Regions from separate parts of the Nocardioides hankookensis genome, predicted to be linked through region 1. Evidence: riboswitches for the same ligand, from Rfam matches in the RefSeq annotation. Region 1 holds a riboswitch; each other region holds the start of a gene.
What was found. Region 1 has a riboswitch for cyclic di-AMP ahead of ACFPYL_RS21605 (transglycosylase family protein). Riboswitches for the same ligand answer to the same signal wherever they lie in the genome.

Region 1 (10,378 bases):
ACCGGGTGGAGGGCGAGGGTGCCGACGATGCCGACGGCGACGATCACGCCGCCGGCGACCACGTGGCCCGGCGTACGTCGCACGAGCGCCAGCCCAGCCGCGACCAGCGCCGCGACTCCCACGGCCAACAGGGCGGGCGCGGCGTCCAGGACGGGATCGTCCAGCCGGAGGTCGAGGGTGCCGGCGAAGGGCGAGGTGGTGTCGAGGGCGTTGGCGACGGCAGCGGGCGTGAGCACGAGCACGACGGCCGCCACGGGCAGAGCGCCCAGCGCCATCGAGACCATGGGGACGACCCGCCACCGCGGCGGCACCACCAACGTGACGACCGTCCAGACCGTGAGGGCGGCCAGGCCCGCGAGGGCGAGCACCGTCGGGCCCTCGTCGAGGGCCGGCAGCGCCACGAGGAAGGTCAGCATGGCGATCGACGTGGTGATCAGCGCCCGCACCAGTGCGTCCTGGGTCCGCACGACGAGAAGGGGGAGGAGCAGCAGCAGGGCGGCGACCAGGAACGGGTAGCCGTGCCCGTCCAGCCAGAGCCCGCCCCAGGTGGTGTGGTCTGCCGCCTCGCTCAGCCCGGACACGGCGAACCAGAACCACCACCACGCGCCGCCGACCGCCGCCGACACCCAGAGGACGACCAGCCCGGTCCGGCGCGTGGTGGCGGCGAGGACGGCGTACGCCACGGCGACGAGAGCGGCCACCAGCTGTGGGCGTTCGGTCGTGACCGCGATCCCGAGACCGAGGGTCGAGACGACGACCGCCGCGAACAGCTGCGGCGCCACGAGCCGGGTGGTCACGCTCAAAGCGAGCCCGGCGACGAGGACGGTCGCGCTGGCCACGGAGACGAGAGCGGCCGGGTCGAGGCCGCCGAGCCACCCGGCGTTGTCCGCGCCGACCACGTCGAGGATCAGGAGCCCGAGCGAGACGGTGATCAGCGACTCGGCTGCCACCTGGAGGCCGCGCCTCCCGAGGACCACGCCCAGGCCTCCGCTGGTCGCGGTCAGTGCGACCAGGACCGCCGTACGACCGCCGACGCCGAGCCAGGTCCATGCCACGGCCAGGAAGATGACGGCCGCGACCAGGAGGCACAGGGCACCGAGCGAGAGCAGGATCCGCGGCACCGAGGCACCGCTGAGGCCACGAGGCTGTCGCGGCAGGACCGCTGGTGCGGGGTACGCCGTCCGCTCGACCGCCGCCGGCATCGCGACGGATGCAGCCTGGAGCTGGGTGAGCAGGCCGTCGGCGGTCGTGAGCGTCTGGAACAGCTCGGCGGCCAGCGGGTGCCCGAGGTCGAGACCGCAACCGGGACAGCGGGAGACCTGGACGGGCAGTCGGGTCCCGCAGCTGGGACACACGAACGGATCGGCGAAGCGAGGCATGCGGTCATTGACCCACCCGGCGTACTCAGCCCGCCTGAGTACGGATCCCTAGATGGCGCCCCCGGCAGGACTCGAACCTGCGACCTAGAGATTAGAAGGCTCTTGCTCTATCCAGCTGAGCTACAGGGGCGTGGGGTGGAAGAACTGTCGAGAAGGCATCTGGGTGTCAGTTGCTGATCCTGGCCGTTCACTCGCCCCGCCGCGAAGTCTAGAGGTTGCTCTCCGGCCCGTTCTGCACGCCGTCGCCCCACCGACATCCGTCATGAGTGCGGCGTCAGCAGGTCGAGGAGACCCGATAGGTGACGTTGGAGGTCCACGATCCCGCGCCACTGTCACCGTCCTCGTACTCCACCCGGAGCGGACCCGACGACGCGCCGTCTGCGCCGTGCAGCTGCACGATGAAGTTGGTGTCCGCGCCGTCGCCAGGCTCGATCGTCGCGCCGATCGCGGGGGTCCGGTCCTCCCAGAGCGCTTCGACGTCCGCGTCGTCCGGTCCGAAGTCCGGCGGGTCCCCGGTCCACACTCCGAACTCCCCGACGGGCCGGTCAGGGCCCAGCGTGACGACCGAGGTGTCGACCAGGTCCAGTCCCTTGGCGCCGTCGAGCTCGACCGAGGTGATCGTGACCGGGGCGTCACCGGTGTTCTGAGCGGTCGCGACCCCGACGACGTACGACGGCCCGCCATCGGCGGGGACGCAGATCTCGCGCTCCGACGCGGGGCCCGTCAACGCGTCGACCTGGTCGGAGTCGTCGCACCCGAGCAGCGCAACGATCAGAAGCGCAGTCACGGCCGAGGTCCGCACTCCCGCCGGCCGAAGGCGGTGCCTCGGCTCGTGGCGCCGCCGCTCACAGCCCTCTCGTCGCGCTGCGACGAGCACGGCTCGACCCTCCTCGCGGCGATGGTGCACCGATCCATCATGCCTGGCCAGGATCGGCGAGGACGCCACCCGAGGAGGGACCGTTCAGGCGGCTGCCAGGACCGGCTCGTCGATCGTCGCACCGACCGCGGCGTCGGCGAGAGCCGTACGCAGTCGACGCTGTGAGAGCGACACCAGGCTGAGGGCGCAGGCCATCGCCGTGACCGTGACGGCGAACGCCGCGGTGTAGCCGTGCGCGTCGGCGAGGCGGCCGGCGACGCTGGAGCCGAGGGCGTAGCCGACGCCGGTGGCGCTGGCGAGGACGGTCATCGCGGTGGCGACCCGGCCGGGGGAGACGACCCGCTCGGCGAGGGTGAAGACGCCGATCATGAACGGCGCGACCGCGCAGCCGAGCAGGGCGACGGCGGCGACCAGGGCCGGGAGGCTGCCGACGAGCAGCAGCGGCAGCGAGAGCAGGAGCAGCGCACCGGCGGCGACCAGGATGCGGCGCTCGGGGCCGAAGCGTTCGGGGATGTACGCCGTGGCGATGCCGGCGAGCGCGCTGCCGAGGCCGAGGGTGGCGTGCACGAGACCGGCGATGCCGGGCTGGCCGACCTCGGTGGCGAGCACGGTCGTGCCGGTCTGGGTGGCGCCGAAGAGCGTGCCGATCAGCAGCTGGGCCGAGACGAGCACGACCAGGACCGGGGTCACCAGGCGGCCGGTGGGCAGCGCGGCACCCTGACCACGCACGACCCGGGCGGTGCGGTGCAGCGCGAACGCCGTACCGAAGACGGCGAGCAGCGCGGCCGCGAGCAGCAGCGCGCCGCCGGGGGAGACCAGCACGACGCCGAGGCCGACGAGGGCCGGGCCGATCGCGAACGACGCCTCGTCGGCGGCGCCCTCGTAGGAGAACGCCACGTCGACGAGCCGGCGCTGCTGGGCACCGGTGCGTGCCGTGATCGGGCGCCACCGGACCCGCGCGAGAGGGCCGACCTGCGGCATCGCGAGCCCGGCGAGGGCGGCGGTGCCGACGATCGCGGCGTCGGAGGCGCCGGCGTGCACCAGCGCGACCAGGAGGGTCAGGGAGGCGGCGCCGGCTATCGACTGCACCAGCACCACGTGGCGCTGGCCGACCCGGTCCGCCAGCGACCCGGCGAACGGCGCGCCGATCGCGTTGGCGACGGCCAGGGCGCCGGCGGCGAGACCACCGAGGCCGTAGCTGCCGGTGGCCTCGGAGACGAGGAGGAGGGTGCCGAGCTGGCTCATGGCCAGCGGGAGCCGTGCGAGGAACGCGACGACGACGTACGGCGTGCCGGCGAGCTCGAAGAGCCGCCGGTAGGAGGCGAGGGGTGACACGGTCGGTGCCTTTCGGGTGCGTCTGTACGACGCGCCGAACCCACCTCCAAGACGCGTGAAACCCTCTGCACCCCCATCGTACGACGCACCGCCGCGGGCCACCCATTCGCGGACGCTCAGGCGACGGGCATTTCTGCCGATCCGTGAACAGGCCGGGCCTCCGGTCGGCACCCTTGTCCAGACCGGTCCGAGAGGAGCACCGTGCGATCGTCAGCCGCCCGCGGCAGCCTCGCGCTGCTGCTGCTGCTGCTGCTGCTGCTGCTCGCGACCCTGCTGACCGGACCGACCCCAGGCGCCACGGCGGCGCGGGAGCCGCTCGCCCCCTCGGTCGAGGTGTGGCAGGCGGCCGAGCCGGCGTACGCCGAGAACCCGACGAACCCGCTCGCCGGCCGCGTGTGGGGCGTCTACCAGGGTCCGCAGGACCAGGTGTCGGGTCCGTTCCTGAAGGCCCGTGGCACCAAGGCCGCGCTGCTCTCCAAGCTCGGGCTGCGACCGCGGACCAAGTGGTTCGGGGGCTGGGTCCCCGACTCCAGCATCCGGTCCACCGTCGAGAAGCACATCGCCTCGGCCCAGGCCGGCGACCCCGAGAAGCTCGTGCAGATCGCGGTCTTCCGGATGAAGCCGTGGGAGCAGGAGGGCTGCGAGCGCCGGTCCACCGCCGCCGAGAAGCGCAGCTATCGCCGCTGGATCAACCAGCTCGCCGCGGGCATCGCGGACACCCCGATGCTGGTGGTGATGCAGCCGGACGGCCCGTTCCTGTGGTGCGTCCCGGACCGCCCCGCCAAGGCCCGCCTGCTCACCTGGGCCACCCGCACGCTCTCGGCCCTGCCGCGCACCAGCGTCTACATCGACGCCGGTGCCGCCGACTGGTGCCAGAACGGCTACGGCGCGGACCCGGAGCGGTGTGCCGCGCTCCTGGAGCGCACCGGCATCGAGTACGCGCGCGGCTTCGCCCTGGACTCGACGCACTACAACGGCCCGGACGCCAACATCGCCCAGGGCGCGAGCATCGTCGGGATCCTCCAGCGCGACGGGTACGGCGACAAGCACTTCATCCTCGACACCGCCAAGAGCGGTCGCCCGATGGCCTGGCCCGACGTGATCCCGGCCCGCAAGGGCGATCTCAAGGACAACGCCCGCGTCTGCCGGACCGCGGCGCAGACCCGCTGCGTCACGCTCGGCATCCCGCCGACGGTCCGCACCGCGGCCCCGGACTGGGGGCTCACCGAGGAGAACCGGACGACCGCCCGGCGCTACGTCGACGGGTTCGTGTGGTTCGGTCGGCCGTGGCTCTACAACCAGGCCGACCCGTTCGTGATGAAGCGCGCGATCACCATGGCGCGGTCGACGCCGTGGCCGGGACCCCTGCTGCCGACCCCCTGACCGCGATCAGGCCAGCGCCTGGGTGCCGATCAGCGCGGTGACCGCCGAGGTCAGGACGGTCGTGGCGACGACGAAGCCGACCGTGGTCATCAGGCCGAGGAGCTTGCGGGCGGGCGACGACTCGTGCGGGAAGAGCGCGCGCTTGACGCGGCCCAGCCCGTGGCCGAGCAGCCCGAGCGCGTGCCGCGCCCAGTCGTACTCGAGCGCGAGCAGCGCGAAGCCCAGGGCGATCACCACGAGCCCCGGACCGGGGAGCACCAGCATCGCGACGCCCGCGGCGATGACCAGCGGACCGCCGACCGTGACCATGACCTTCACCACAGCGGCCCGCACAGGGCCGGCGTCGGACCACGCCTCGATCCGGGTCAGCAGAGCGTGGGCACGGGGCGAGAGCGAGTGGTCGGCGGGCACGCCTCAGGGTGGCAGCCCGGTCTGAGAGGCGTCTGAGCGAGTTTGGATCGCTCCGCCGAGCCCTTTACCGTCGAGGAGTCCCGGCAGACCGGGACCGCCCGCAGCCACGCCGAGCCCCGTCCGGCTGCGTGTGACTCGAGTTCCGAGGACGGGGACGGGGGACCCAGGTCTCCGGGTCGTACGACGACCCTCGGGGTGAAGCCGCACCCGTGCGGCCGGGCCACTCTCCGCCCGAACCCGACAGCTAACTCCGCAGGCGTCGAGGAGAACCCATGCGCATGCGCACTCTCGTGTCCGCGGCTGCCCTGACGGCGGCCACCATCACGCCCGTCGTCGCCACCACGACGACGGCCGACGCGGCCTCCACCCGCACCTGGGACCGGATCGCCCATTGCGAGTCCGGCGGCCGCTGGCACATCAACACCGGCAACGGCTACTACGGCGGTCTCCAGATCAGCAGGTCCACCTGGAACGGGTACGGCGGCCGGAAGTTCGCCCACCTCCCGAGCCGCGCGACCAAGCGCGAGCAGATCCGGGTCGCCGAGCGGATCCAGGACGGCCAGGGCTGGGGCGCCTGGCCCAGCTGCGCCTGATCCGGGCCTGATCAGCCTGATCAGCTGACGAGACGGGCCGCCTGCGTGCTCAGCCGCGCAGGCGGTCCATCCACTCCTCGACCTCGGTCGAGGTGCGGGGGAGGGCGGCCGACAGGTTGGTCGACCCGTCCGCCGTGATCAGGAGGTCGTCCTCGATCCGGATGCCGATGCCGCGCAGCTCCTCCGGCACCAGGAGGTCGTCCTCCTGGAAGTACAGCCCCGGCTCGACGGTGAGGACCATGCCCTCGACCAGGGTGCCCTCGGCGTACGACTCGGGTGCGGCCTGGCCGCAGTCGTGCACGTCCATGCCGAGCATGTGGCTGGTGCCGTGCAGCGTCCAGCGGGCGTAGACCCGGCTCTCGGGGTCGAGCGCCTCCTCGGCAGAGACCGGCAGCAGCTTCAGGTCCTCGAGCCCGTGCGCCAGCACGTCCATGGCCGCGTTGTGGCCGACCCGGAACGCCTCCCCCGGCTTGAGCGCCTCGATGCCGGCCTGCTGGGCGGCGTGGACGAGGTCGTAGAGCTCGCGCTGGAGCGGCGTGAAGCGGCCGTCGATCGGCAGCGTGCGGGTCACGTCAGCCGTGTAGAGCGAGGTGTTCTCGACGCCCATGTCGAGCAGCACGAGCTCGCCCGGCGTGATCGGGCCGGTGTTGTCGATCCAGTGCAGCGTGGTCGCGTGCTTGCCGCCGCCGACGATCGAGTCGTAGCCGATGTCGTTGCCCATCGTGCGGGCCCGGCGGAAGAAGGTGCCCTCGATCCAGCGCTCGCCGAACTCGAGCACGCGGTCCCACTCGCGCACGACGTCCTCGAAGCCGAGCGTCGTGATGTCGCACGCCTCCTGGAGCTGCTCGACCTCCCACTCGTCCTTGACCAGGCGCAGCTCGGACGCGACCCGCGCGAGCTCCGGGTCGGTCGTCAGGTCGCGGGTCTTGGGGCCGTCGTCGAAGGACGGCAGGTCGTCGATGTGGCGGACCTCGAGGCCGAGCGAGTCCGACATCTCCTTGAGCGACGGACGGCGGCCGGCCCAGAGCTCGCCGTACTGCCGGTCGCGGAAGAACTCGTCGGTCTCGCGCGAGGAGCGGGGCCGGGCGTAGAGGACCGACTCGCCGTCGGCGACCACCAGGACGGCGTCGCTGGTCTGGTTGCCGGAGAAGTAGGTGTGGGCGGTGTCGGGACGGAAGCGGTAGTCGGTGTCGTAGGCGCGCACCTTGTAGGTCCCGGCCGGGAGCACCAGCCGCTCGCCCGGGAACGCCTCCGCGAGCCGCTGCCGGCGCTGCGCCGCCGGGCCCGCGACGGCCGCGACCGGGAGGTCGAGCTCACGGTCGCCCCAGCCCTCGCGCATGAACGCGGCGTACGCCGCGGGGACGGCCGGGTCGTGCGACTCGGTCTTGGGCTCGGTGCTGGCCGCTGGACTGGACTGGTTCTCGCTCACAGGCTCACTGTACGCCGGGAATCCGGCCCTCCGGATCACCCCCGATAGGCTGCCGCCCATGCCCGGAACCCATCGTGAGAGCGCCGTGTCGTCGGCCGCGTTCACGGTCGTGGTGACGGTGCTCGTGGCCCTCGGAGCGCTGCTGATCCTCGCGATCGCCGCGCTCTCCGGCGCCCCGTCGAGCATCGCCCTGGGGGCGCTGCTGGCCGCCGTGCCGGTCGGCCCGATCGTGGCCTGCTACCTGTGGCTGGACCGCTACGAGCCCGAGCCGCGCAGCCTGCTGGCCGCCGGCCTGCTGTGGGGCTGCTTCGTGGCCACCGCCGCGGCGATCCTGCTCCAGGGCATCGGCGGCCTGGTCGCGGGCTTCACGGACCAGCAGACGCTGGAGATCGTCGCCCCGGTGACCGAGGAGGCGTGCAAGGGCCTCTTCCTGATCCTGCTCCTGTGGTGGCGCCGCGCCGAGCTCGACGGCGTCCTCGACGGCATCGTGTACGCCGGGATGGTGGGCGTCGGCTTCGCCTTCACCGAGAACATCTTCTACCTCGCCGCGGCGTACAACGGCACCGACGGCCTGGGCCCGGGCGGCACCGAGGCGGTGACCTCGACCTTCATCCTGCGGTGCGTGATCAGCCCGTTCGCGCACCCGCTCTTCACGACCTTCACCGGCGTCGGCGTCGGACTGGCGGTCAACGCGCGCAGCACGGGCGGCCGGGTGCTGTGGCCGCTCGCCGGCTACGCCTGCGCGGTCGTGGCGCACGCGGTCTGGAACACCGCCTCGGCCTACGACCTCGGCCACTTCGCCGTGACCTTCCTGGTGCTGATGACCCCGGTCTTCATCGCGGTCGTCGGCCTGGCCATCTGGTCGCGCAGCTCCGAGCGACGGATGCTCGCCTCCGCGCTCACCGACGCGGCCTCGCGCGGGCTGGTCCCGGCGACCGACATCGGGTGGGTCGTCGACCTGTCGGCGCGACGGCAGAGCCGGGCGTACGCACGCCAGGTCGGAGGCCGCGACGCCGAGCGCACGATGCGCGAGTACCAGCAGGCTGCCATCGAGCTCGGGTTTCTCCACTACCGTTACCTGCGAGGCACGCCGCCGCCCGACTACGCGGCCCGCGGCCAGCAGTTCCTCCAGAGGATCGACGCGCTCCGACCGTCGATCGCCTTCCCCGGACAGGTGGTACCGACCAGATGACGGTCACTCCCGACCACGACTCGCGCATGCTCACCGCGCTCGTGCAGCTGCACGACGCGCTCAAGGCGGCGCCGCTGGCACTCGACGTCCCGGGTGCCGCGGAGCTGCGCGTGTCCCGCCAGCAGCTGATCGAGCAGCTCGAGGACTACGTCCTGCCCCGGCAGATGACGGTCGAGGCGCCGCTGCTCGCGGTCGTCGGCGGGTCCACCGGCGCCGGCAAGTCGACCCTGGTCAACTCGCTCGTCGGGCGCCGGGTGACCGCGCCCGGCCTGCTCCGCCCGACCACCCGGTCGGCCGTGCTGGTCCACCACCCCGACGACGCGCAGTGGTTCGGCCAGGACCGGCTGCTGCCCGAGCTGGTCCGCGTCGAGCAGCCCACCGACGACCGGCACTCGCTGCAGCTGGTCGCCTCCGACACCCTGCCGCCCGGGCTCGCGATCCTGGACGCCCCCGACGTCGACTCCGTCGAGGAGGGCAACCGGGTCCTCGCGACGCAGCTGCTCGCGGCTGCCGACCTGTGGCTCTTCGTCACCTCCGCGGCGCGCTACTCCGACCAGGTCCCGTGGGAGCACCTCAAGCGGGCGGCCGAGCGGTCGACCTCCGTCGCGATCGTCCTCGACCGGACGCCGGCCGACGCGGTCCGCACCGTCGCCACCCACCTCGCCCGGATGCTCGCGGCCCGCGGCCTCAAGGACTCCCCGCTCTTCACGGTCGCCGAGGCGCCGGTCTCGGAGGAGGGCCTGCTCGACGCGAGCGTCGTGGCCGAGGTGCGCGCCTGGCTGGTGTCGCTCGCCGAGGACCCGGGCGCCCGCTCCGCCGTCGTACGGCAGACGCTCGACGGCACCGTGCGCTCCCTGGCCCGCCAGGCGCACGGGCTCGCCGACGCGCTCACCCTCCAGATCTCGGCCGCCGACGCGCTCCGCGAGGCCGCCACCACGGCGTACGCCGCGGCGGAGCAGCGCGCCGTCACCGCGGCCACCGATGGGACCCTGCTCCGCGGCGAGGTCGCCGCGCGGTGGCGGGAGTTCGCCGGCACCGGCGAGCTGCTGCGATCGCTCGAGGGCCGGGTCGGCCTGATCCGGGACCGGCTCGTCAACGCGGTCAAGGGCTCCGGCCAGCAGGCCGAGCGCGTCGCTGTCGCGATCGAGTCGGCCGTCGAGCTGATGGTCGTCGACCACGCCGAGGACGCCGCGACCAGCACGGCGGCCGCCTGGGCCGAGCTCGGCACCGCCGGCCCGGTGCTCGCCGGTGCCGACGACCTGGGGCGCGCGTCCGGAGGCCTGCGGCGCAGCGTCGAGGGCGAGGTGCGGGCCTGGCAGCAGCAGCTCACCGAGCTCGTGAAGGCCGACGACGGCGACCGCCGTACCTCTCGCTACCTGGCGTACGGTGCCCGCGGCCTGGCCGTGACGCTGGCCGTCGTGGTCCTCGCCGACACCGCGCCCGACGACCACGAGAGCGGGGCCGAGGTCGGCCGCACGCTGCTCGACGCGGTCTTCGGCGAGCACTCGGCGAGGCTCGTCGCCCGGGGCCGGGCCGACCTCGAACGCCGGATCGGCTCCGTCCTGGCGGCCGAGCGCGGCCGCGCACTGGGGCTGCTCGACGGGCTCGGGCTCGACGGCGAGGCCGGCCGGCAGGTCCGCTCCGCCGCGCGTCGCGTGGACGACCGGCGCTACGAGCAGAGCCGACCCGGCGCCGAACCCCTGCCCTGATCCCGTCGTCCGGGGGTCCAGGCCCTAGGGTGGTGGATGCACTGTCACGAGGAGCACGCCCTGCTGCGGG
Region 2 (10,378 bases), 140 kb from region 1:
CGCGAGCAGGTCGCCGGCCAGCTCGACCAGGAGGCCGACCTGGTCGCCGCGATCGTCGCCGACCGCGAGGCCGCCGGTGGCACCGTCGACGAGGAGTTCCTGACGACCCTGGTCGGCCCGAAGGACCAGCTGACGTACGACGCCGGCCCGGGCGACGACGACCCCCTGGTCGTCACCGGCAAGGACTACGCGGGCGACGGCGACCCCGACGAGGACGTCTCCGCCGGCGCCACCGTGACCGGCGGCGGGATGGTGACGGTCAGCGAGTCGTCGTCGGTGATCCGCGACGTCATCGGCCGCGACATCGGCTCGATCGCCGCGCTCTTCCTGCTGATCGGCGTCGCCGCCGGCATGGCCGGCTTCCTGATCGCCTCGGCGCTGTCCGCGCCGTTCCAGAAGCTCGCGATCGCCGCCGCCGCCCTCGGCCGGGGCCGCTTCGACCTCGACCTGCCGTCGACCCGGATCCCCGAGGCCAGCTCGATCGCCAACGCGCTGCGCTCCAGCGCGCTCGCGCTCGAGGACCGCGTCCACCGTGAGCGCGCGTTCGCCGAGCACACCTCCCACGTGCTCCGGACCCCGCTCACCGGCATCCGGCTCGAGCTCGAGGACCTCAGCCTTCGCAACGACCTGCCCGAGGACGCCCAGGAGACCGTGGCCCGCTGCCTGGCCCGGGTCGAGGAGGTCTCGGCCGTCGCCGCCGAGCTGGTCGAGATCACCCGTCGCGGCAGCCTGGTCGTCGGCGCCGAGGTACCGATCTCGGACCTCTCGGCGCAGCTCGCCCAGCGCTGGGCCGACCGGCTGGCCGCCCGCAACCGGGCGCTGACCGCGGCGGTCGAGGGCGACCTGACGCTGACCTACACGCCCGGCCCGGTGGAGCACGCCACCGACCTGCTCCTCGCGGACGTCGTACGCCGGGGGACCGGTGCGGTGCGGATCGTCTTCAACGCCGCCGCCGACGGGCACCTGCGCATCACCGTGCTCTGCGCGGGCCACACCCCGGGCACCGAGCTCGGCGGCGAGACCGTCGACCGGCTGAGCCAGGTGCGTGCGGTCGTGGAGGCCCTCGGCGGCCGGGTGACCGGCGACCATCCCGCCGACGGCATCGAGGTCCTGCTCCCGCGCCGCTGACGGCACAATGGCGCCCATGACGCGCCCCGTGGAGACCTGGCTGACCGACATGGACGGCGTGCTCGTCCACGAGGAGGTGCCGATCCCGGGCGCCCAGGAGTTCATCGAGGCGCTCAAGTCGTCGGGCCGCCCCTTCCTGGTGCTCACGAACAACTCGATCTTCACCCCGCGCGACCTGCGCGCCCGCCTGCTCGGCAGCGGCATCGACGTGCCCGAGTCGGCGATCTGGACCTCGGCGCTGGCCACCGCGCAGTTCCTCGAGGAGCAGCGCCCGCACGGCACGGCGTACGTCGTGGGGGAGGCGGGGTTGACCACCGCGCTGCACGACGTCGGCTACGTGATGACCGACCGCGACCCCGACTACGTGGTGCTGGGGGAGACCCGCACCTACTCGTTCGAGGCGATCACCCGGGCGATCCGGCTGGTCGCGGGCGGCGCGCGGTTCATCGCGACCAACCCCGACCCCAGCGGCCCCAGCCAGCACGGCCTGCTGCCGGCGACCGGCTCGGTCGCGGCCCTGATCAGCACGGCGACCGGGCGCACGCCGTACTTCATCGGCAAGCCGAACCCGCTGATGATGCGCAGCGCGCTCAACCGGCTCGAGGCGCACTCGGAGACGACCGTGATGATCGGCGACCGGATGGACACCGACATCATCAGCGGCCTCGAGGCGGGGCTGCGCACGATCCTGGTCACCACCGGCTCGACCCGGCCCGAGCAGGTCGAGACGTTCCCCTACCGGCCGACCCGGGTGGTCGACTCGATCGCGGACCTGGTTTCCGAGGTTGCTGGGCAAACCGATGGCGGGAGCGCTCCCACCGCCGTAGGGTGACCGCGTGACCGAGCCCACAGTGCGCCCGCGGTGGGCTGCGCTGTGGCGGTCGGCACCGCTGCGGCTGTTCCGCACGCCGGGGTGGCTGGCGCTGGTCCTGGTCGCGGTCACGCTCCTGGTCGCCTCCTTCGTGGCCCCGCCGCTCTTCGCCGCCACCGCGCGCTCGACCGCACTGGGCGAGGGGCTCGGTGCGGCCGCGGGTGCGCCGTACGGCCGCGACTCGGGCGACCTGCGCGTCACCTGGGACGCCGTGCTGCCCCCGGACGCCGAGGCGCTCGTGGTCCGGCGGCTGCAGGCGCTGACCGGGTACGGCGCGCCCGCGATCACCGCGACCGGCATCGGGCAGAGCCGGACCCGCAAGGGCGTCGTGGCGGCCGCGGGTCGCACGGAGCCGTCGGTGCTGTGGACCCACGACGGCGCGATCGAGGCGCTCGGCGGCGACGAGGACGACCCGGGCATCTGGCTGGCCGCCGACGTCGCCCGGCGGCTCGGCCTCGAGGTCGGCGACCGCGTCCAGATCGGGCTCCAGCAGACCTTCCTCCCCGACGCCCCCCAGCTCAGCCCGACGGTCCTCGCCGGCACCTACGAGACGGCGCCCGGCTCGTCGCTCCCGACCGCGCTGCGCGGCATGCCGGACGCCGAGCGGTGGTACCTGCCGGTCGACCCCGACGACCCGTCGCACGGCAGCCCGCTCGCCATCGGCAACCGCCGCACGATCGACCGGCTGCTGCTGCGCACCGGCGAGGCCCCGTTCTACGTCGCCGACCTACGGCTCCACGACGGCATCACGCCCGACGACGCCACCACGACCGTGCGGCAGGTGCAGCAGCTCGCGGACGACGCCTTCGCCTCGACGCCGCTGGCCTCGGCGCTCAGCCAGGGCCTGCCCCTCGGTGGTGCCGAGCTCGCGGTCGCGACCGGGCTCCCCGACATCGTCTTCGAGGCCGACGCCACGGCCGACAGCGCCCGCGACCAGGTCCGGCCGTACGCCGTGGCCGGACAGGTCCTCGCGGCCGCCCTCCTGGTCGCCGGCTGGGTGCTGCTCGGACGGAGCCGCCGCCGGGAGCAGCTGCTCGCCTCGGGACTCGGGCTGCGCCCGGCCGAGGTGGCCGCGCTGGCCGCGCTCGAGGTGCTGATCGCCTGCGTGGTCGCCGCGCCCCTCGGCATCGCCCTGGCCTGCCTCGGCGTCCTGACCGCGGGCCCGCCGACCGACGCCGGGCTCGCCGTCGCCTCCGACGACGTGGTCCGGGCAGTGCTCGCCGCCGGTGCCGCGCTGCTGCTCGTCGCCGCGACCACCGCCCTGGCCGCGATGGGCACCGACCGGATGGACCGGCTCTCGCGGTTGGGTCGCGGCCGTCGCGCGGTCCCCTGGACCGCCGCCCTGCTGGCCGCCACAGTCGTCGTCGCGGCGGCGGTGCTCACCATCGAGGTCGGCGACCGCAGCGGGTCCGCGCTGACGATGGTCTTCCCGGTGCTCGTCGCGGCCTCCGTGGCCGTGCTGATCTCGCGTGGGGTCGCCTGGCTCCGCGGTCGACGGCTCGGGCGGACGAAGGCCGGCAGTGCCCGGTGGCTGGCCACCCGGCGTACCGGCCAGGTGATGCGAGAGGTCACCGCGCTGACCGCGGTCGTGGGGATCGCGCTGGGGCTCTTCGCCTACGCGCTGACCGTGCACCGCGGGATCGAGGAGGGGGTGGCCGACAAGACCGCCGCCCTGGCCGGCGCGTCGACGTCGATCGAGGTGGCCGAGGACTTCCGCGGCAAGAAGATGCGCGGCCTGGTGACCCCGCCCGCCGACGGGACCTCGATCGTGTGGCGGCGCTCGGTCGCGATCCTGCCCGACTTCGGCGACGAGCCCCTGATGTCGATCGAGCCGACCAGCTTCGAGGGCGTCGCCGACTGGGGCCGCTCGGGCGAGCTCGACGCCGGCCGCGACCTGCTGCCGCGCCTGGAGCGCACCGTGAAGGGCGGCAACCCGCGGGTCCTCCCGGTGATCCTCGCCGGCACCACCGACTCCGAGGTCGGCGACCAGGGCACCCTCGACTTCAACTCGGAGTTCCAGATCTCGTTCGAGGTCGTCGGCGTCGTGTCGGCGTTCCCCGGCTCGGAGACCGAGACCGGCAACTCGACGGTGGTCGCCAGCAGCCGCCGGCTCTTCCGGCTCGTCCTCAAGACCGTCAACCCCAAGCTGGAGGGCGCCTCCAGCAAGGACGCCGGCGCGTTCGAGTCGTGGGTGTGGTCCGACGGCTCGTCCGCCCAGCTGCGCCGCGACCTCCGCGCCGCCGGCGTCGCGAACGACGGCGACGTCGTGACCTCCGCCGAGGAGGCGATCTCCAACGGGCTGATCGCCTCGACCTGGGCCGCCGGCTACGTCCTCGCGCTCGGCGTCGTCATGCTCGTGCTGGCCCTGGCCGGCGCACTGGTCCTCGCGCTCCGGCTGGCCGACCGCGACACCGTCTCCGACGTGCTGCTGTCCCGGATGGGCTGGTCGTCGCGCGAGCTCGCCCGGTCGCGCTCCTGGGAGGTCGCGTACGCCGTCGCGACCGCCGTCCTCGCCGCGCTGGTCGCCGGCGCCGTCCTGGTGCTCGGCCCCACCATCATCGACGCGGCCGCGACCATCCCGCCGCTCACCCGCCCGCGTCCCGGCGTCGCGGACCTGGTCGTCCTGCTCGTCGTGCTGGTCGTGACGGTGCTGCTCGCCTGGCTCCTCGGCACCCGCCGCGCGAGCCGGCGCAATCCGGCGGAGGTGCTTCGTGGTGGTGGCTGAGACCGTGTCCGCTCCCGCCGTCAGCTGCGAGGACCTGGTCAAGGTCTTCCGGTCGGCGACCGGGGAGACCCATGCCCTGCGCGGCATCGGGCTCGAGGTGCACCCGGGCGCGTTGACCGTCGTCGCCGGGCCGTCCGGCTCGGGCAAGAGCAGCCTGCTGACGATGCTGGGCGCCCGCGACCGGCCGAGCGCCGGCACCCTGACCGTTCTGGGCAGCGACATCGGCGCCGCCTCGACCCGCGACCTGCGCCGGCTGCGGCGCAGCCGGATCGGGTTCGTGCCGCAGCGCTCCGCGCTCGCGGTCTTCCCGCACCTGCGCGCCGTCGACCAGCTCCGCCAGGTCTCGTCGTGGCGCGGCGCCGACGGCGACCCGGCCGAGGCCCTCACCGCGGTCGGCCTCGAGCACCGCGCCGACCACCTGCCGCTCGCGCTCTCCGGCGGCGAGCAGCAGCGCCTCGCCGTCGCGCTGGCCCTGGCCGGCCGACCCGCGCTGGTGGTCGCCGACGAGCCGACCGCCGAGCTCGACCACGCCAACGCCGACGTCGTCGTCGACGCACTGCTGGCCGCGGCCGCCGACGGCGTCGCGGTGGTGATCAGCAGCCACGACGAGCGGATCATGCACCGCGCCGACCGGCTGCTCCGACTGCGCCACGGCGTGCTCTCCAGCGAGACCACCCGCCGCGACACCACCGGCGTCATCGACGCGACCGGCCGGCTCCAGCTGCCCCCGGCCGTGCTCGACCTCTTCCCCTCGCGCCGCGTGATCGTCGAGGTCGACGCCGACGGCGTACGCCTGCGGGCGCCGGAGGGGGAGTCGTGACCGCGCTCGAGCTGGTCGGCGTCGCCCACGGGTACGGCGCGGGCGGGCGCCGCGTCGAGGTGCTCCACGACATCTCCGTGCGCGTCGAGCCGGGCGAGCTGGTCGCCCTGGCCGGCCCGTCGGGCTCCGGCAAGTCGACCGTCTGCCACCTCGCGGCGGGCATCGAGCACCCCGACCACGGCACCGCGACCCTCGACGGCCGCCCGACCGCGGAGATCGCCGACTGGTCGATGATCGCCGTGGTGCCGCAGCAGCACGGCCTGCTCGCGGGGCTGACCGTCGAGGACAACATCGTGCTGCCGGCCCACCGGGCCCGCGTCGACCCGGCCGAGCGGTTCGCCCGGCTGGCCGAGGACCTCGACCTGGTGGCGTTCGCGCGGCGCGGGGTCACCGACACCTCGCTCGGCGAGCAGCAGCGGGTCGCGGTGGCCCGGGCGCTGGTCCTCGACCCGCGGCTCGCGGTGCTCGACGAGCCGACCGGGCACCAGGACGACGACCACGTCGGCCAGGTGATCGGGGTCCTCGCGGACGCCGCCCGGGCCGGCTCGGCGGTGCTCGTGGCGACCCACGACCAGCGCGTCTGGGAGGTCGCGCACCGCGTCGTACGCCTCGAGGACGGGCGCGTCCTGGGCTGAACTACACGGCTCGAACTGTGTGATCTGCGTCCAGTTGGGCGACGATTTCACGCGGGGGATGTGGCCTGCGCCACGGAAACCGTCGTTTGTGGAATCGTGATCCGTACTTTCGCGTGGCTACCGTCGTTGACGATTGCACCAAGCACACCGGTCCCCGAGCACGCCGAGTCCTGCCCGCTCACGGTACCGGTCCGCCAGGTCGGACACTCGGACCGATCGACGATCTGAAACAGCACGGGCAGGAGTGGGGGATCCACCTTCGCGGCCACACGGCCGCTCGGGGTGAAGCCGCCGACTGGCGGCCGGGCACCTTCCTGCCCGAACCCGACAGCTAACCCCGCAGGCGTGGGAAGGAAACCACGCTATGTCTCTTGCCCTGCCCACAGCTCTGCCGACCCTGGCCCGCGCCTGCGGCCGGACCGGCGTCCGGGTCGCCCTCAGCGGCGCCCTCGCCGTCGGCCTGCTCACGTCGGCGCCGACCTCCGACGCGCACGCCGCCGTCGCCGCGACCCACGCGGCCGCCGCGAAGCACCCGAAGCCGAAGCACCACCGGCCCAAGCACTCCAAGGTCTTCCGCGCGATGACCACCGCGGTCGCCCAGAAGGGCGACCCCTACGCGTACGGCGCGGCCGGCCCGAACCGGTTCGACTGCTCCGGCCTGACCTACTACAGCTTCCGCCGCGCCGGCATCCACGGCATCCCGCGGACCTCCTCGGCGCAGGCCCACTTCGCGCGGCACATCTCGCGCAGCGCCATGAAGCGCGGCGACCTGATGTTCTTCACCGACGGTGGCGGCGTCTACCACGTCGGCGTGTACGCCGGCTGGAAGCACGGTCGCCGGCTCGTGCTGCACGCGCCGTACTCCGGCACCCGGGTGCGCACCGACCCCGTGTGGACCAACAGCTGGTTCCCGGGCACCCTGCGCGGGCGCTGAGGCACCGCCGCTGAGCGGGAGCGGGATCAGCTGAACTTGAAGGAGGCGAGCCCCTCCGCGATCAGCTGCTCCCGCTCGGCCGCTGGGATCTTCGGGTCCAGGGCGTAGCGGATCGTGGTCTCATAGCCGTTGTCCCGGACGGCGAAGACGTCCTCCACGGCATACCGGTCCCTCTTGCCGGAGATGTGGTAGAAGGTGACGCCGTCGATCTCCTGGTCGGGCAGGCGCTTGTACCCCTTCTTCTCGTACGAGTCCTTCACGGCGTCGTACATGAGGTCCAGCGGCAACGTCGGGCCGGCGTACTCCAGGGCCATGAGGGTGACGCTGCTGGTGAAGTCGGGCGACGAGGCGTCGACGGAGAAGTCGACGATCTTCTTCGTCCTCTTGTAGCCCTCCGGGGCGTTCATCGTCGCGTTCGGCATCTTCAGCTGCGGCCCGGTGGCCGGCGCCACGCTCGGTGACGCGTCGTCGGACGGCGACGCGGACGTGCTGTCGCCGGAGGACGACGCCGAGGGCGACGTGGTGGGGTCGGCCTTCGTGCCGGGGTCGTCGTCGTTGCACCCGGCGAGCGCGAGGGTGAGGCCGAGGACGGCGATGGCGACGACAGCACGGGGGCGGGACACGGTGCCTCCTGGTGGTCCGAGAACGTCGTGGTCACCCTTCCCCGCGCGGGCGCGCGATGAAACCGGACGAGCAGCAGGGCCGGGGAGGTTTTGTCGCCGCGCCAACGGGGGAGGTGGGGCTACGAGGGCGCTACGGCGCGAACGGACTCTTTCTTCGGGGGAAGCGCTGAGATGACGACGGGACCACTGGACATCCTGACGATGCTGGGGCTGCCAGAAGCCCTGGTGAACTCGTGCAGGGACATCCTCGAGACACATGCCGGTGAGATCCACCAGGCCGGACCGACCACGATCAACGGGGTCTTCGGCGGCTCGGACGCCGGCTCCGACCTCGACAACCAGGTCAGCATCGCGCACCAGCACGTGAAGGATGCGCTGGAGGAGATGGTCGAGGGCCTGCGGGGCTACGCGACGAACCTCAACGAGTTCTCGCGGCACCTCAACGACACCGACCTCCAGGCCGCGGCCGACCTGACGCCGAGCCGCAAGAACGAGCTCGCGGACGCCGCGTCCCACCTCAACTCGCACAACTTCCACGGTGACCGCTCGGGAGGTGAGGGCTGATGGTGCGCGGACCCCAGGCCGAGCGCCTGACCAAGGCCGTCACCGGCGGCAACCCGGGCGCGGTGAACGGCGCCGCCACGGAGTGGCAGAAGTGCAGTGACGTGCTCACCGGGGTGGGCGACTACCTCAGGAACGCGGCCGGCACCGTCAAGTGGGCGATCGGTGGCGAGACCGGCCCGGCCGTCGACGCCGCCTTCCAGAAGTCCGCCGACGCGATGGAGGCCAAGGCGCAGGTCCTGCTCAAGGGCCACCACGCCCTCCGCCACGCCGGCGACGCGATCCAGACCGCGATCGACCACGAGGCGAAGCTCGAGGACATGTCGGAGCCCACGCCGTACCGGGCGCCCGGCAACAACGCGACCGACGAGGAGCTCGCCAAGGAGGCGACGAGCAAGTCGAAGGAGTCGGCCTTCGCCTCCGCGTTCGCCGCGCAGGAGGAGAAGGCGCGCGCCCACGCCGACGCGCTCGACGAGGCCCTCGGCAAGTCGTCGGCGACGATGAAGGAGATCCACGGCGAGCCCGACCCGCCGCCTCCACCCCCGCCGCCCAGCAGCGCCCCCGGCCGGTCTGGCGGCGGCTCCGCCGGGGTCGGGCCGATGTCGACGGCGACCATCGGCAGCGGCCACGCCGACCCGGGCCACGGGACCACCGGCACCGAGCCGAAGCACCCGCCACGCAACCCGACGACGACCGTCGACTACGTGCCCAACAACACCGGCGGGACCGACGGCACCGGCACCTACGACCCGACGGTGGCCGGCGGTACGACGATGCCGGGCACCCCGATCGGCGGTGCGGAGATCGCCGGACCCGGCTCGTCCGGTCCTGGCCTCGGTGTCCTCGGTGCGACTGGTGGCGGCGCGGCCGCCGGCCTGATCGGCGCCAAGCTCACCAACGCGCTCCGCGGCGGTGGCCTGCTGCCGGGCTCGGGCGGCGCGGCCGCGACGGCCGGTCGTGGCACCGCGTCGAGTGCCGTGCGCGGCATCGGCAGCTCGGCCCGCACCGGCGGCGCCGGCACCCTCGGACGCAGCGGTGCGGCCTCCACCGCCGCCGGCAAGTCCGCCACCTCCGGCACGTCCGGCCGCTCGGGTGCCGGTGCCACCGGTCGCTCGGGCTCGGGCGCCGGTGGTCGCGGCTCTGGCTCCGGCGGGCGTGGTGGCTCGGGTGGTCGTAGCGGCTCGGGCGGACGCTCCGGCGCCGGCCCCACCGGCCGTTCCGGTCGCGGCAAGGACGACGAGAAGGGCAAGAAGAAGGAGCTCTTCGACGTCGGCGAGGAGTGGGTCGACGACGAGGGAGCCGCCCCCGGCGTCCTCGACTGACCTCGCTGGCAGGTCTCGGGCAGGGATAGTCCCTGACGTTGTGGTCCTCCGATGGCACTCGGAAGGGCCGAAACGTCAGGGACTATCCCTTTGCTCGTTCGCTCGTTGTCCACAGGGAGCGATCTCGGGCTGTTTCGCCGGGGTGGCTGCAGGCAAGACTGGCTGCGAAGGATCCATCTCGGGAGCCCTGCATGTCCCTGACTCACCCCTCGGTACGCCGTACCCACGACAGCGCCGGTGCGCACGACGAGCTCGTCGAGCACCTCGACCAGCAGGTCCGCGAGCACGTACGCCGTGAGGGTGTCGACCCGCAGCGCGAGGCGGCCCTCGTCCGCCGGATCGCCGAGGGCGTCGTCCGCGAGCACGACGACCGCAGCCTGACCGGTGTCGTCGCCCCGGTCCCCGACGTCGGCGTGATGGTCGGTGAGCTGGTCGCGCGGGTGTCCGGCTTCGGTCCGCTCCAGCCGTTCCTCGACGACGACAGCGTCGAGGAGGTGTGGATCAACGACCCGAGCCGGGTCTTCATCGCCCGCAACGGCCGCCACGAGCTCACGACGCTGGTGCTGACCAGCGCCCAGGTCCAGGAGCTCGTCGAGCGGATGCTCAAGTCGTCCGGGCGCCGCATCGACATGAGCAGCCCTTTCGTCGACGCGATGCTCCCTGAGGGCCACCGGCTGCACGTCGTCCTCGAGGGCATCAGCCGCGGATTCTCCGCAGTCAACATCCGCAAGTTCGTGCTCCGCGCCGGCCGGCTGAGCC
Region 3 (10,378 bases), on a different contig from region 1:
GATGCGCGCCGCCGTGGCGGAGGACGTCTCGCCGATGCTGTACGGCGAGATGCACCGCTACCTCACCGTCATCGCGCACGGGATGGGCTACCGGGTCGCCGAGGTGCCGGTGGAGCACCACGCCCGGATGTCGGGGTCCAGCAAGTACGGCCTGGCCCGCTTCTGGCGCGGCTTCGCCGACCTGATCACGGTGCGCTTCCTGCTCAGCTACGAGAACCGGCCCTCGCACCTCTTCGGCGCGGTCGGCATGGCCAGCCTCCTGCTCGGCATGCTCACCCTGGGCTACCTGACCGTCGTCAAGGTGCTCGGCGAGCCGATCGGCGACCGGCCGCTGCTGATCGCGGGCGTCCTGATGGTGATGGTCGGCCTCCAGCTCACGCTCTTCGGCCTGCTCGCCGAGATGGTGGTGCACGCCCGCAACCGCGGACTGGGCCAACGCGCGTGACGTCGGGGGTGCCGCGCCCACTGCTCGCGGTGGGCGTCGCGGTGCTGGCCGTGACGACGGTGATGGTCTTCGTGGGCGGGTGGCGGACCGGGGTCTCGTGGGACGAGACCTACCACGTGCTGCGGATGCGCAACTACCTCGGACCGGGCTGGTACCTCCTCAACGGTGACCTCCTCGACGGCAAGCCCGGGCCGTGGGAGGACCAGCAGTTCGTCTACGCACCGGTGACGATGAGCCTGCTGCACCTGTGGTCCCTGGCTGCGGGCACCGACGGCTCCGGGGAGGTCTCGGCCACCGCGACGGCGTACGCCGCGCGCCACCTCGGCCTCGGCCTCCTCTCGCTCGGGTGCCTGGCCGCGGCCGCCACGCTGGCCCGGCTGGTGCTGCACCGGTGGTCGTGGGGCCTGCTCGCGGCCGCGGCGCTCGCGGCGATGCCGGCGTGGACCGGGCACGCGATGTTCAACGTCAAGGACGTGCCGGTCGCGACCGGCTACACGCTGACCACGCTCGGGCTGGCCGTGGTCGTGGTCGCCCCCCGACGGCGTACGGCGCTCGCCGGCGCGGCGACCGTCGTGGCGGGCATCGTGCTGGCCGCCGGCACCCGCCCGGGCATCTGGCCAGGCCTGGCCCTGGCCGCCGTGGTCGCCGCCGTGTTCCTCCCGCGCGGACGTCGGCTCTCGGGGGCGCTCACGATCGGGGCCGCGCTCGTCGTGGCCGTCGGGGTCGTCGCGGTCGTCTACCCCGCGCCGTTCGCGACCCCGGCCGACGCCCTGCTCGGCTCGGTCCTCGAGTCCTCCCGGTTCGGTGACCGCAGCGTGAGCCGGTGGTACATCCCGGTCTTCCTGCTCGCCGAGGTACCGACGCTCCTGCTGCTGCTCGGTGGCCTCGGCTCCGCGGTCGCCGTCCGCCGGCTCTGGGTCGGACGGCAGGGCACCGACACCCGCCGGGTCGTGCTCGCCCTGGTGCTGCTCCAGGCGTTCACCCTGCCGGTGCTCTCGATCGTGCGGGGCTCGAACCTCTACAACGGCCTGCGCCAGCTGCTCTTCGCCTACCCCGCCCTGGCGGTGCTCGCGACCGTCGGCGCAGCCGTGCTGCTCGGTGCGGTGGCGGGGGAGCGACGTACCTGGCTGCGCGTCTCCGTCCCGCTGCTGGTCGGTGCGGCCCTGGTCGTGCCGGTGGTGGTGCAGGCCCAGGTGTTCCCCTACAACTACACGGTCCGCACGGTGCCCGCGATGCTGCTCGCGCCGACGGTCGCCGATCACTGGGCCGACTTCGAGCTGCCGACCGACTACTGGCGCACGAGCGTCCGCGAGCTCGCGCCCGAGGTGCCGCAGGGCGGTTGGGTGACCTGTCAGCCCAACGGGTCTGGCGCCGACTTCATGCGCTGGTCCAACGACGGCCACGAGGACTGCACGACGGACCCGATCGGCCCGCTCGCGCCGTACGACGGCCTGCGCAGCGGCACCTGGCCCGCGCCCGAGACGGAGTTCCTCGCCGTGATGAGCGGCGTCGACCGGATCGGCGCCAACTGCACCCGCGTCGCCGACGTCACCCGGCGGATGTGGTGGCGCACCATGACGATGTCGTACGTCGCGACCTGCGACCTGGTCACGACCGACTACCCGGCCGGCGGGCTGCGGTTCACCAGCGACGGCAACGGCGGCTCGGCCCTGCTGGGCGGCTGGAGCGGCGGCCACGTGGAGCCGGGCGTCGGGCTGTCGCGGGAGTCGGGGCAGATCGGCTTCACGCTGCCGGAGTGGGCGCGCGGCGGGGACCTGGTCGTCGTGCTCGACGTCGAGGGTGGCCACGGCGTCAGCCTCGAGGTCAACGGCGAGGCTGTGCCCGTCGCGGGCGACGGCTCGACGCTGCGCGCCGCCGTCCCGGCCGCGCTCGCGGCGCAGGACGGCGAGGGGCGGCTGCTGGTCCGGGTGCGCGACGCCGACCACGACGTCCGGGTGCTCGGCCTGCAGCTCGAGGAGGGGACCGTCCGGTGAAGCGTCTCTACGTCTGGTCCGTGCACACGCTGCGCTCGGTGCTCGCGGCGACCGGCGTTCTCGCCGTCCTCGACCGCGCGGCCGGCCGGTCCCGCAGCGGCCTGTGGGTGCGGTCGCTGCTCGCGGTCTACGACGCCGACGACATGTTCCGCCTCGGCGTGCCCTGGTGGACCTTCGACGCGATCGACGTCGTCGACGACTTCCTCCGCACCCGCCCGCGGGCCCGGGTGCTGGAGTGGGGGTCCGGCGCCTCGACGCTGTGGCTCGCGACCCGGGCGGCGGCGGTCGCCAGCATCGAGCACGACGCCGCCTGGGGCGGCCGGATGGCCCGCGAGCTGAGCGCGCGCGACCTCGACAACGTGCACCTCCTCGTCGTCGAGCCGCGCCGCGGCCCCGGCGGGGTCACCTCCGCCAAGCCGGGCTTCGCGGGCCTCGACTTCACGGCGTACGCCGACGCGATCGACCGGGTCGACGGCGAGTTCGACCTGATCGTGATCGACGGCCGGGCCCGCGAGGCGTGCCTGGTGCGCGCCCTGGACCGGCTCGCGGACGGCGGCCTGATCCTCTTCGACAACGTCGACCGGGCCCGCTACCGCGACGCCATCGAGGCGCTCGGGACGCGGCTGCACGTGACCTGGACCCGCGGCGTCACGCCGTCGCTGCCCTACCCCACCCGGACCGCCGTGATCGCCGTACCCCGCCGCGAGGTGTCCGCATGACCCGCGGGCGGCTCATGGACGTGCTCCGCTGGGTCTTCCTGGCGGCCGTCCTGGGGTTCGCGTTCTGGGGCCTGCACGACCGCGGCGGCGAGCTGCTCGACACGGTGCACCGCACGTCGGTCGTCGGGCTCGTGGTCGCCGCGGCACTCGTGCTGGCCGGGCTGCTGGTCACCAGCGTCGCCTGGCTGCGCCTGCTCGCCGGCTACGGCCACCGGATGCCGCCGGGGGAGGGCCAGCGGGTCTTCTTCGTGGGCCAGCTCGGCAAGTACATCCCCGGCTCCGTCTGGTCGATGGGCGCGCACGCCGACCTGGCCCGCGGCTTCGACGTGCCGATGCGGGTCACGGTCGGCACCTCCCTGATGTTCCTCTGGCTCAACCTCGCCACCTCCGGCCTGGTCGCCGGCATGCTCGCCGTCTCCGGCTGGTGGACGCCCGGGCTGCCGACGTGGCTGGTCGTCCTCGGGCTCGTCGGCTGCGTCGTCGGCCTCACGCCCCCGGTCGTCGAGCGGGTCGGCTCCCGGCTGGCGGGCGGCTCCGGCCACCTGCGCCTCTCGCCCGGCGCCGTCGGCGTCCTCGTCGGGCTGATGGCGGTCACCTGGACCTGCTACGCCGCCGCGATGATCGCGCTCGCCCCGAGCCCGTCGGTGGACCTCTTCCCGGTCGCCGCCGGGGCGTTCACGACGGCGTACGCCGTGGGCGTGCTGGTCGTGCTCGCCCCCGCGGGCATCGGTGCCCGCGAGGTCACCCTGGTCGCGCTGCTCGCGCCGGTCACCGGCGTCACCACGGCCACGGCGCTGGCGCTGCTGACCCGCGCGCTGCTCACCGGCGGCGACCTGCTCCTGGCCTTCCTCGCGTGGGCAGTCGTGCGCGCGACACGCCGGAGGGCCGTCGTGCCGGACCCCACTGTCGGTGGCGGCTGGGAGCGTTCCTGACATGAGCACGAGAATCGACTGCGACACCTGCGAGGTGCGCGGGCTGCACTGCCACGACTGCGTGGTCACGGTGCTGCTGGGCCCACCCCCCGAGCTGACCTTCGACGACGACGAGCAGCGCGCGCTCGACGTCCTGGCCGAGAGCGGGCTGGTCCCGCCGCTGCGACTGGTGCGGCCGGTGGACCCGCCGCACATGGAGTCCGCCTGAGTGACTGGTGGGGCGGATGTGACCTGTGTGACAGGTGGCCACCCGATTCGGCAGGGCCGCGCACAAACTCCTTGCAAATTTACGGCGCGTTGCCGATGGAGAGTTTGGCGACAGTGGGGGCGCAGACTAACCTCAGTCGCTCAGGTGGCCGAGGACGTGCATCACTCAGGTGCGCGCGGCCACCGCGCTGAGTCCGGGCCCGTCGACCTGTCGGAGGCCCGGAGCCGGGGAACCATCGGTAGCGGGCCCGCCCGCTGCCAGGGGTGAATCCCTGTGACGGCGGTGGCACTCGGGCCACCTCGGAGCGGGGTAGGGCAAATGTCGTGCCCGAATCCGTCAGCTCACCCGGTAGGCGTACGACGTCACAAGGAGAACGCCCGCCCGTGCAGAAGAGCCGCAAGCGACTCATCACGATGCTGTCGGGTGGCGCCATGATCGCCGCTGTCGGCTTCATGCCGACCACGCCCGCCCAGGCCGAGCCCAGCATCGACGACGTCCAGAAGCGCGTCGACAAGCTCTACCACGAGGCGGAGCAGGCGCAGGAGCGCTACAACGACGCCAAGCTCGAGCTCAAGGACCTCCAGGGTGACCTGGACTCCCTGAAGGCCGACCAGGACCGCCAGGACGACGCCTTCGAGGAGGTCCGCGGCCAGGTCCAGGACTCGGTCGTGCGGCAGTACGAGGGGCAGAGCCTCTCCACCGTCGGCCAGGTCGCCCTGTCCGACGACCCCCAGTCCTTCCTCGCGCAGCTCTCGACGATGTCGGCGTTCAACGACCTCCAGTCGCAGCTGTTCGACAAGTACGCCACCGAGGCGCAGGCGCTGAGCATCCGCCAGAGCGCCACCGAGAAGCGCGCCGCCGACGTCGCTGAGACCGAGAAGGTCCTGGCGAAGGAGAAGTCGGTCGTCGACGACAAGCTCGCCGAGGCGCAGGCCGTGCTCGGCGACCTCAAGGAGAAGGAGCGCGAGGAGATGCTCTCGCGCGGCGTCGTGCGGCTCCCGTCCGACGTCCCGGTCTCCGGTCGTGCCGCCGCCGCGGTCCAGTACGCGCTCGCCCAGGTCGGCAAGAGCTACGTGTACGGCGCCGCCGGCCCGAGCGCCTTCGACTGCTCCGGCCTGACGATGATGGCCTGGGCCCAGGCGGGCGTCGGCCTGCCGCACTCCTCGAGCGCGCAGTACAGCACCGGCCCGCACATCGCGGAGTCCGACCTGCAGCCCGGCGACCTGGTCTTCTACTACAGCCCGATCAGCCACGTCGGCATGTACATCGGCAACGGCATGATCGTGAACGCCGAGAACCCGAGCTCGGGTGTTCGCGTCACGAGCCTGCACGCCATGCCGTACGTCGGTGCGGTGCGCCCCGGCTAGGAGCCACCCGGCAGAATGCCGGGGTGAGCGTCACGCCAGATCAGCCTCGAGAGGCCGGTCGCCCGCGTTGGTGGGTGGCCGGCCTCTCGCTGTGCCTGCTGGTCGCCTCCGCCCTGCTCGCCTGGTCGCTCACCCACGACGACACGTACGTCGCGCCGGCGCCGCGCGCCGCCCGCCCCAGCGTCGAGCCGACGCTCGCGACCACGACGCTCGCGGCGTTCGAGACGGCAGTGCGTGAGCGCGACCAGGACGCCGCCCGCGCGCTGGCGCCGGCGGGCGACCCGGCCGCGGGCGACACGTTGGCGGCACTGGTCGCCAACGCGGACGCGCTGGACGTCGGCGACTTCACGTTGCGCTACGTCGACGACGACGGTGCGCCCACCTCCGACGGTGCCTGGGACGCCGCGGTCGACGCGACCTGGCGGTTCCGGGGCTTCGACACGGTCTCCGGCCGCGCCGAGGTGGACGTGCACCTGGTCGACGACGGCAACCGGGTCGCGCTGGCCGGGTTCGGCGGTGGCGGGCGGGTCTCGCCGGTCTGGCTGTCCGGGCCGGTGCAGGTACGGCGCACGCCCTCGACACTCGTGGTCGTCGCAGGCTCCTCCGACGTCGCCGACGACTACGCCGCGCGCGCCGAGGCGGCCGTGCCGGTCGTGCGCCGGGTGCTGCCGAGCTGGCGCCGCGGCCTGGTGGTCGAGGTGCCCGCGTCCGTGGACGCGCTCGAGGCCGCGCTGGGCGCGAAGGAGGGCGACTACGACCAGATCGCGGCGGTCACGACCTCGGCCGACGGCTCGAGCGCGCCGAGCTCGCCGGTGCACGTGTTCGTGAACCCCGACGTCTTCGGCAGCCTGCGACCGACCGGCGCCCAGGTGGTGATGAGCCACGAGACCACCCACGTCGCGACCGGCGCCTGGGACAGCCGCACGCCGTTGTGGCTGCTCGAGGGGTTCGCCGACTACGTGGCGCTGCGCGACGTGGACCTGCCGGTGGACCGGTCGGCCGCCCAGATCATCGCCGCCGTACGACGAAGCGGCGCGCCACGCCGGCTGCCCGACGAGGGGGCGTTCGGCACCCGGACGCCGCACCTCGGCGCGACGTACGAAAGCGCCTGGCTGGCGTGCCGCGAGATCGCGCAGGAGACCAGCGAGGCGGACCTGGTGGCGTTCTACCGGGCCGTCGACCGCGGGCAGCCCCTCCCGGCCGCGCTCGTCGCCGAGACCGGCCTGACCGTCGCGGAGCTGACCGCCGACTGGCGCAGCGAGCTGCAGGAGCTGGCCTCGTGACCGCGACGCCGGACCGCCGCGTCGCCCTGGTCGTCACCGCCGTCGGGGGCAGCGCGTTCGTGGTGCTCGCGATCCTGCTGGTGCCCTGGCACCCGGTGCCCGGCGGCACACCGGGCCCGGTGCCGGCCGCGTCGGTCTTCACCGCCGAGCAGATCGCCCGCGCCGAGGACTACTCGCGCTGGGCACGGGTCTGGAGCTGGAGCTCGCTCGCGGTCTCGCTCGTCGTGTCCTGCGTCCTCGGCTTCAGCCGGTGGGGTCCACGGCTGGTCGGGCGGCTGCCCGGCTGGTGGTGGGTGCGGGTCGTGCTCGCGGTCGCGGCCGTGGTGGTCGTCGGCCGGGTCATCACGCTGCCCTTCGCGGTGCTGATGCGCCGCCACGTCCTCGACTACGGGCTGAGCGAGCAGGGCTGGGGCGGCTTCGCCGCCGACCTGGTGCGCACCGAGGCGGTGCAGGTCTTCGCGACCTCGGTCCTGCTGGTCGTGCTGATCGGCTGCGCACGCCGGTGGGAGCGGGCCTGGCCTGCCGTCGCCGCGGCCCTGGCCGGCGCGCTCGTCGTGCTCGGCTCGTTCGTCTACCCGGTGCTGGTCGAGCCGATCTTCAACGACTTCACGTCGCTGCCGGACGGGCCGCTGCGCACCCAGGTGCTGGCCCTGGCCGACCAGGAGGGCGTCCCGGTCGACGACGTCCTGGTGGCCGACGCCTCGCGGCGTACGACGACCCTGAACGCCTACGTGTCGGGCTTCGGCAGCACCCGCCGGGTCGTGCTCTACGACAACCTGGTCAACGACGTGCCGCGCGACGAGACGCTCTCGGTGGTCGCGCACGAGCTCGCCCACGCGAAGCACGACGACCCGCGCACCGGCACCCTGATCGGCGCCGCGGGAGCGGTCTTCGGGGTCGGCCTGCTCGCGCTCCTCGTGGGCGCGCTCGCCGGACGCGGGCGCCCGCCGATGCGCGACCCCGCCGTCGTACCCCTGGTGCTCGCCCTGGTCGCGATCGGGACGCTGCTCTCCTCGCCGATCCAGAACGCGATCAGCCGGCAGATCGAGACCCGGGCCGACGTCGACGCGCTCCTGGTCACCCGGGACGCCCGCGCGTTCGAGGCCGTGCAGCGCGAGCTCGCGCTGCGCTCGCTCGCGGACCCGACCCCGCCGGCCGTGTCCCAGTTCTGGTTCGGCTCGCACCCGATCGGGCTGACCCGGATCGCGATCGCCCGCCAGCTCGACGATCGCGGGTACTGAGCCGATCCGACAGCAGGACGTTCGGCGGACCCGTATGGCCCGAACGGACTACTCCGGTCGAGACCATCACCCGATCCCGCTCAACCACGGGGCGGACGAGGATTCCTGTCATCGGGGCAAGCCCCGGACCGGCAGAACCGGTACCCCCACCGGCCCGGTGCGAACTTGAAGGGATTCACCATGGAGCACCTGCGCAACCTCCTCCACACCTCCCGCGCCGAGCGCGACGAGGCCGGCGCCTCCGCCGTCGAGTACGGCCTGCTCGTGGCCGGCATCGCGGCCCTCATCGTGGCCGTCGTCTTCATCTTCGGCGGCATGATCAGCGACACGTTCCAGGACACCTGTGACTCGATCTCGGGTGAGCAGGCCGCTGCGACGAACAGCGCCAGCACCGCCGACTGCTCGTGATCGCCTGACCTACCCAAGCTTTCGGTCGTGGTCCGCGACCCCCGCAACGCGGACCACGGCCGAAACACATTTCTGGACGTTGGACACTCAATCGGCAGCGAGGAGCAGCTGATGCGAGCCCATGACGAGACTGGTTCCTCGGCCGTCGAGTACGGCCTGCTCGTGGCCGGCATCGCCGCCCTGGTCGTGACGGTCGTCTTCACGCTCGGCGGCATGGTCCGCGACACCCTGTTAGACCCCGGCTGCGACAAGCTGGCCGGACAGATCGCCTCCGCCAACGGCGGGGACGCGGACTGCGAGAACTGACCGCGGTCGGCTAGACGCCGATCGTGTCGACGCTCGAGAGCAACCCGGTGCGCATCGCGATGACGATGGCCTGGGCGCGGTTGGCGGCTCCGAGCTTCTGGTAGATCCGGGCGACGTGCGTCTTCGCCGTCGACCGGCTGATGTAGAGCTCACCGGCGATCTCACCGATGCCCAGCCCGTCTGCGAGCAACCGCAGGATCTCGGTCTCCCGGTCCGAGAGGCGTCCCGACTCGCGGGCGGCCCGACGACCGAGGGCCTGGAGCAGACCGGCCGCTGCGAACGACCGCGGTGATACCACGGAACGGCGGGCGGCGTTGACCACGTCGGAGGAGGGGGCATCCTTGCCGACCAGCGCCGACGCGCCCGCATCCATCGCAGCCAGCAGCGGCCGGTCACCGGTGTGCATGGTCAGCACGACCAGGCCGGTCTTGTCGTTGCCCCGGCGTACGGCGCGCACGATGTCGATGCCGGTGCCGTCGGGGAGCTGGAGGTCGGTCACCACGACGTCGGGCCGCAGGTCGGCGTAGGCCGTCATCGCCTCCGCCACGGTGGACGCTGCCCCCACGACGGCGAGGTCGGACTCGCGGTCGAAGACGCCACGCAGGCCCGCGCGGACCAGGTCGTGGTCGTCGACGAGCAGCACCGTGGTCGGGGTGGTCTGGCCAGCAGTAGGCGTTGTCATGCGGGGACCCTTCCGGTCTGCGACTCGGTGCCCGAGTCGAGGTCGTTGATGCCGAGCGCACCGGGCGCTCGGACCCTCAGCACCACACCGCCACCGGGGCGGGAGGTGAGCAGGAGCTCGGCGCCGATCAGGCGGGCGCGCTCGCGCATGATCTGGAGGCCGTGGGAGTCGGCGCGGGCGGCGCCGAGCCCGGTGCCGTCGTCGCTGACGGTCACCTCGGCGTACGGCGCAGCAACCCGGCAGGTGACCCAGACGTTGCTGCCGCCCGAGTGCCGGACGGCGTTGGTGATCGCCTCCTGGCCGATGCGGAGCAGCTCCGACTCGACCTCGGGGCGCAGCCGGGCGCCCTGCTCGTCGACCCGCACGTGGAACGCGATGCCGGTGAGCGTCTGGACGTGGCGGGCCATGTCCTCCAGGGCGGCACCGAGGCTCTGGCCGGGGCCGGTGTCGGTGCGCAGCTCGACCAGCGCGCGGCGCAGGTCGGAGAGCACAGCACCGAGGAAGCCGCGCAGCTGGTCGAGCAGCTGTGCCTGCTCGAGCGGGTCCGGGTGGCCGTTGATGGCGTCGAGCAGGTAGCCGACCGAGGCCAGGTCCTGGGCCACGCCGTCGTGGATCTCGCGGGCCAGCCGGCGGCGCTCGGCGACGGTGGCCGTGTTGCGGAAGCGGGTGAAGAGCAGGGCGGTCTCGAGCACGACGGCCTGGTCCTCCAGACCGGTACCGAGGCGCTGGAGACGCTCGCCGAGGGCGATCCGGTCGACCGTGGGGGACAGGTGGCCCGACGCGACAGCGATGA

Region 2: another riboswitch for cyclic di-AMP. It lies ahead of ACFPYL_RS22460 (C40 family peptidase); the one in region 1 lies ahead of ACFPYL_RS21605 (transglycosylase family protein).
Region 3: another riboswitch for cyclic di-AMP. It lies ahead of ACFPYL_RS10670 (C40 family peptidase); the one in region 1 lies ahead of ACFPYL_RS21605 (transglycosylase family protein).

What each region holds. Positions count from the first base shown of each region.
Region 1 covers NZ_JBHSRJ010000009.1:450,117-460,494, reverse strand. The annotation lists gene ACFPYL_RS21635 (SCO7613 C-terminal domain-containing membrane protein) at 1-1,379, opposite strand, end outside; tRNA gene ACFPYL_RS21630 (tRNA-Arg) at 1,433-1,509, opposite strand; gene ACFPYL_RS21625 (hypothetical protein) at 1,654-2,166, opposite strand; gene ACFPYL_RS21620 (MFS transporter) at 2,341-3,591, opposite strand; gene ACFPYL_RS21615 (glycoside hydrolase family 6 protein) at 3,793-4,974, shown strand; gene ACFPYL_RS21610 (PGPGW domain-containing protein) at 4,981-5,385, opposite strand; cyclic di-AMP (ydaO/yuaA leader) riboswitch at 5,516-5,659, shown strand; gene ACFPYL_RS21605 (transglycosylase family protein) at 5,664-5,978, shown strand; gene ACFPYL_RS21600 (aminopeptidase P family protein) at 6,028-7,407, opposite strand; gene ACFPYL_RS21595 (PrsW family intramembrane metalloprotease) at 7,466-8,599, shown strand; gene ACFPYL_RS21590 (ABC transporter) at 8,596-10,308, shown strand.
Region 2 covers NZ_JBHSRJ010000009.1:588,372-598,749, reverse strand. The annotation lists gene ACFPYL_RS22485 (histidine kinase dimerization/phospho-acceptor domain-containing protein) at 1-1,128, shown strand, start outside; gene ACFPYL_RS22480 (HAD-IIA family hydrolase) at 1,136-1,960, shown strand; gene ACFPYL_RS22475 (hypothetical protein) at 1,965-4,724, shown strand; gene ACFPYL_RS22470 (ABC transporter ATP-binding protein) at 4,717-5,544, shown strand; gene ACFPYL_RS22465 (ABC transporter ATP-binding protein) at 5,541-6,179, shown strand; cyclic di-AMP (ydaO/yuaA leader) riboswitch at 6,394-6,537, shown strand; gene ACFPYL_RS22460 (C40 family peptidase) at 6,544-7,113, shown strand; gene ACFPYL_RS22455 (hypothetical protein) at 7,140-7,736, opposite strand; gene ACFPYL_RS22450 (hypothetical protein) at 7,908-8,300, shown strand; gene ACFPYL_RS22445 (hypothetical protein) at 8,300-9,619, shown strand; gene ACFPYL_RS22440 (CpaF family protein) at 9,811-10,378, shown strand, end outside.
Region 3 covers NZ_JBHSRJ010000004.1:874,497-884,874, forward strand. The annotation lists gene ACFPYL_RS10645 (glycosyltransferase family 2 protein) at 1-445, shown strand, start outside; gene ACFPYL_RS10650 (hypothetical protein) at 454-2,439, shown strand; gene ACFPYL_RS10655 (class I SAM-dependent methyltransferase) at 2,436-3,158, shown strand; gene ACFPYL_RS10660 (lysylphosphatidylglycerol synthase domain-containing protein) at 3,155-4,090, shown strand; gene ACFPYL_RS10665 (hypothetical protein) at 4,092-4,298, shown strand; cyclic di-AMP (ydaO/yuaA leader) riboswitch at 4,484-4,655, shown strand; gene ACFPYL_RS10670 (C40 family peptidase) at 4,682-5,665, shown strand; gene ACFPYL_RS10675 (hypothetical protein) at 5,689-6,948, shown strand; gene ACFPYL_RS10680 (M48 family metalloprotease) at 6,945-8,189, shown strand; gene ACFPYL_RS10685 (Flp family type IVb pilin) at 8,370-8,597, shown strand; gene ACFPYL_RS10690 (Flp family type IVb pilin) at 8,709-8,903, shown strand; gene ACFPYL_RS10695 (response regulator transcription factor) at 8,914-9,585, opposite strand; gene ACFPYL_RS10700 (sensor histidine kinase) at 9,582-10,378, opposite strand, start outside.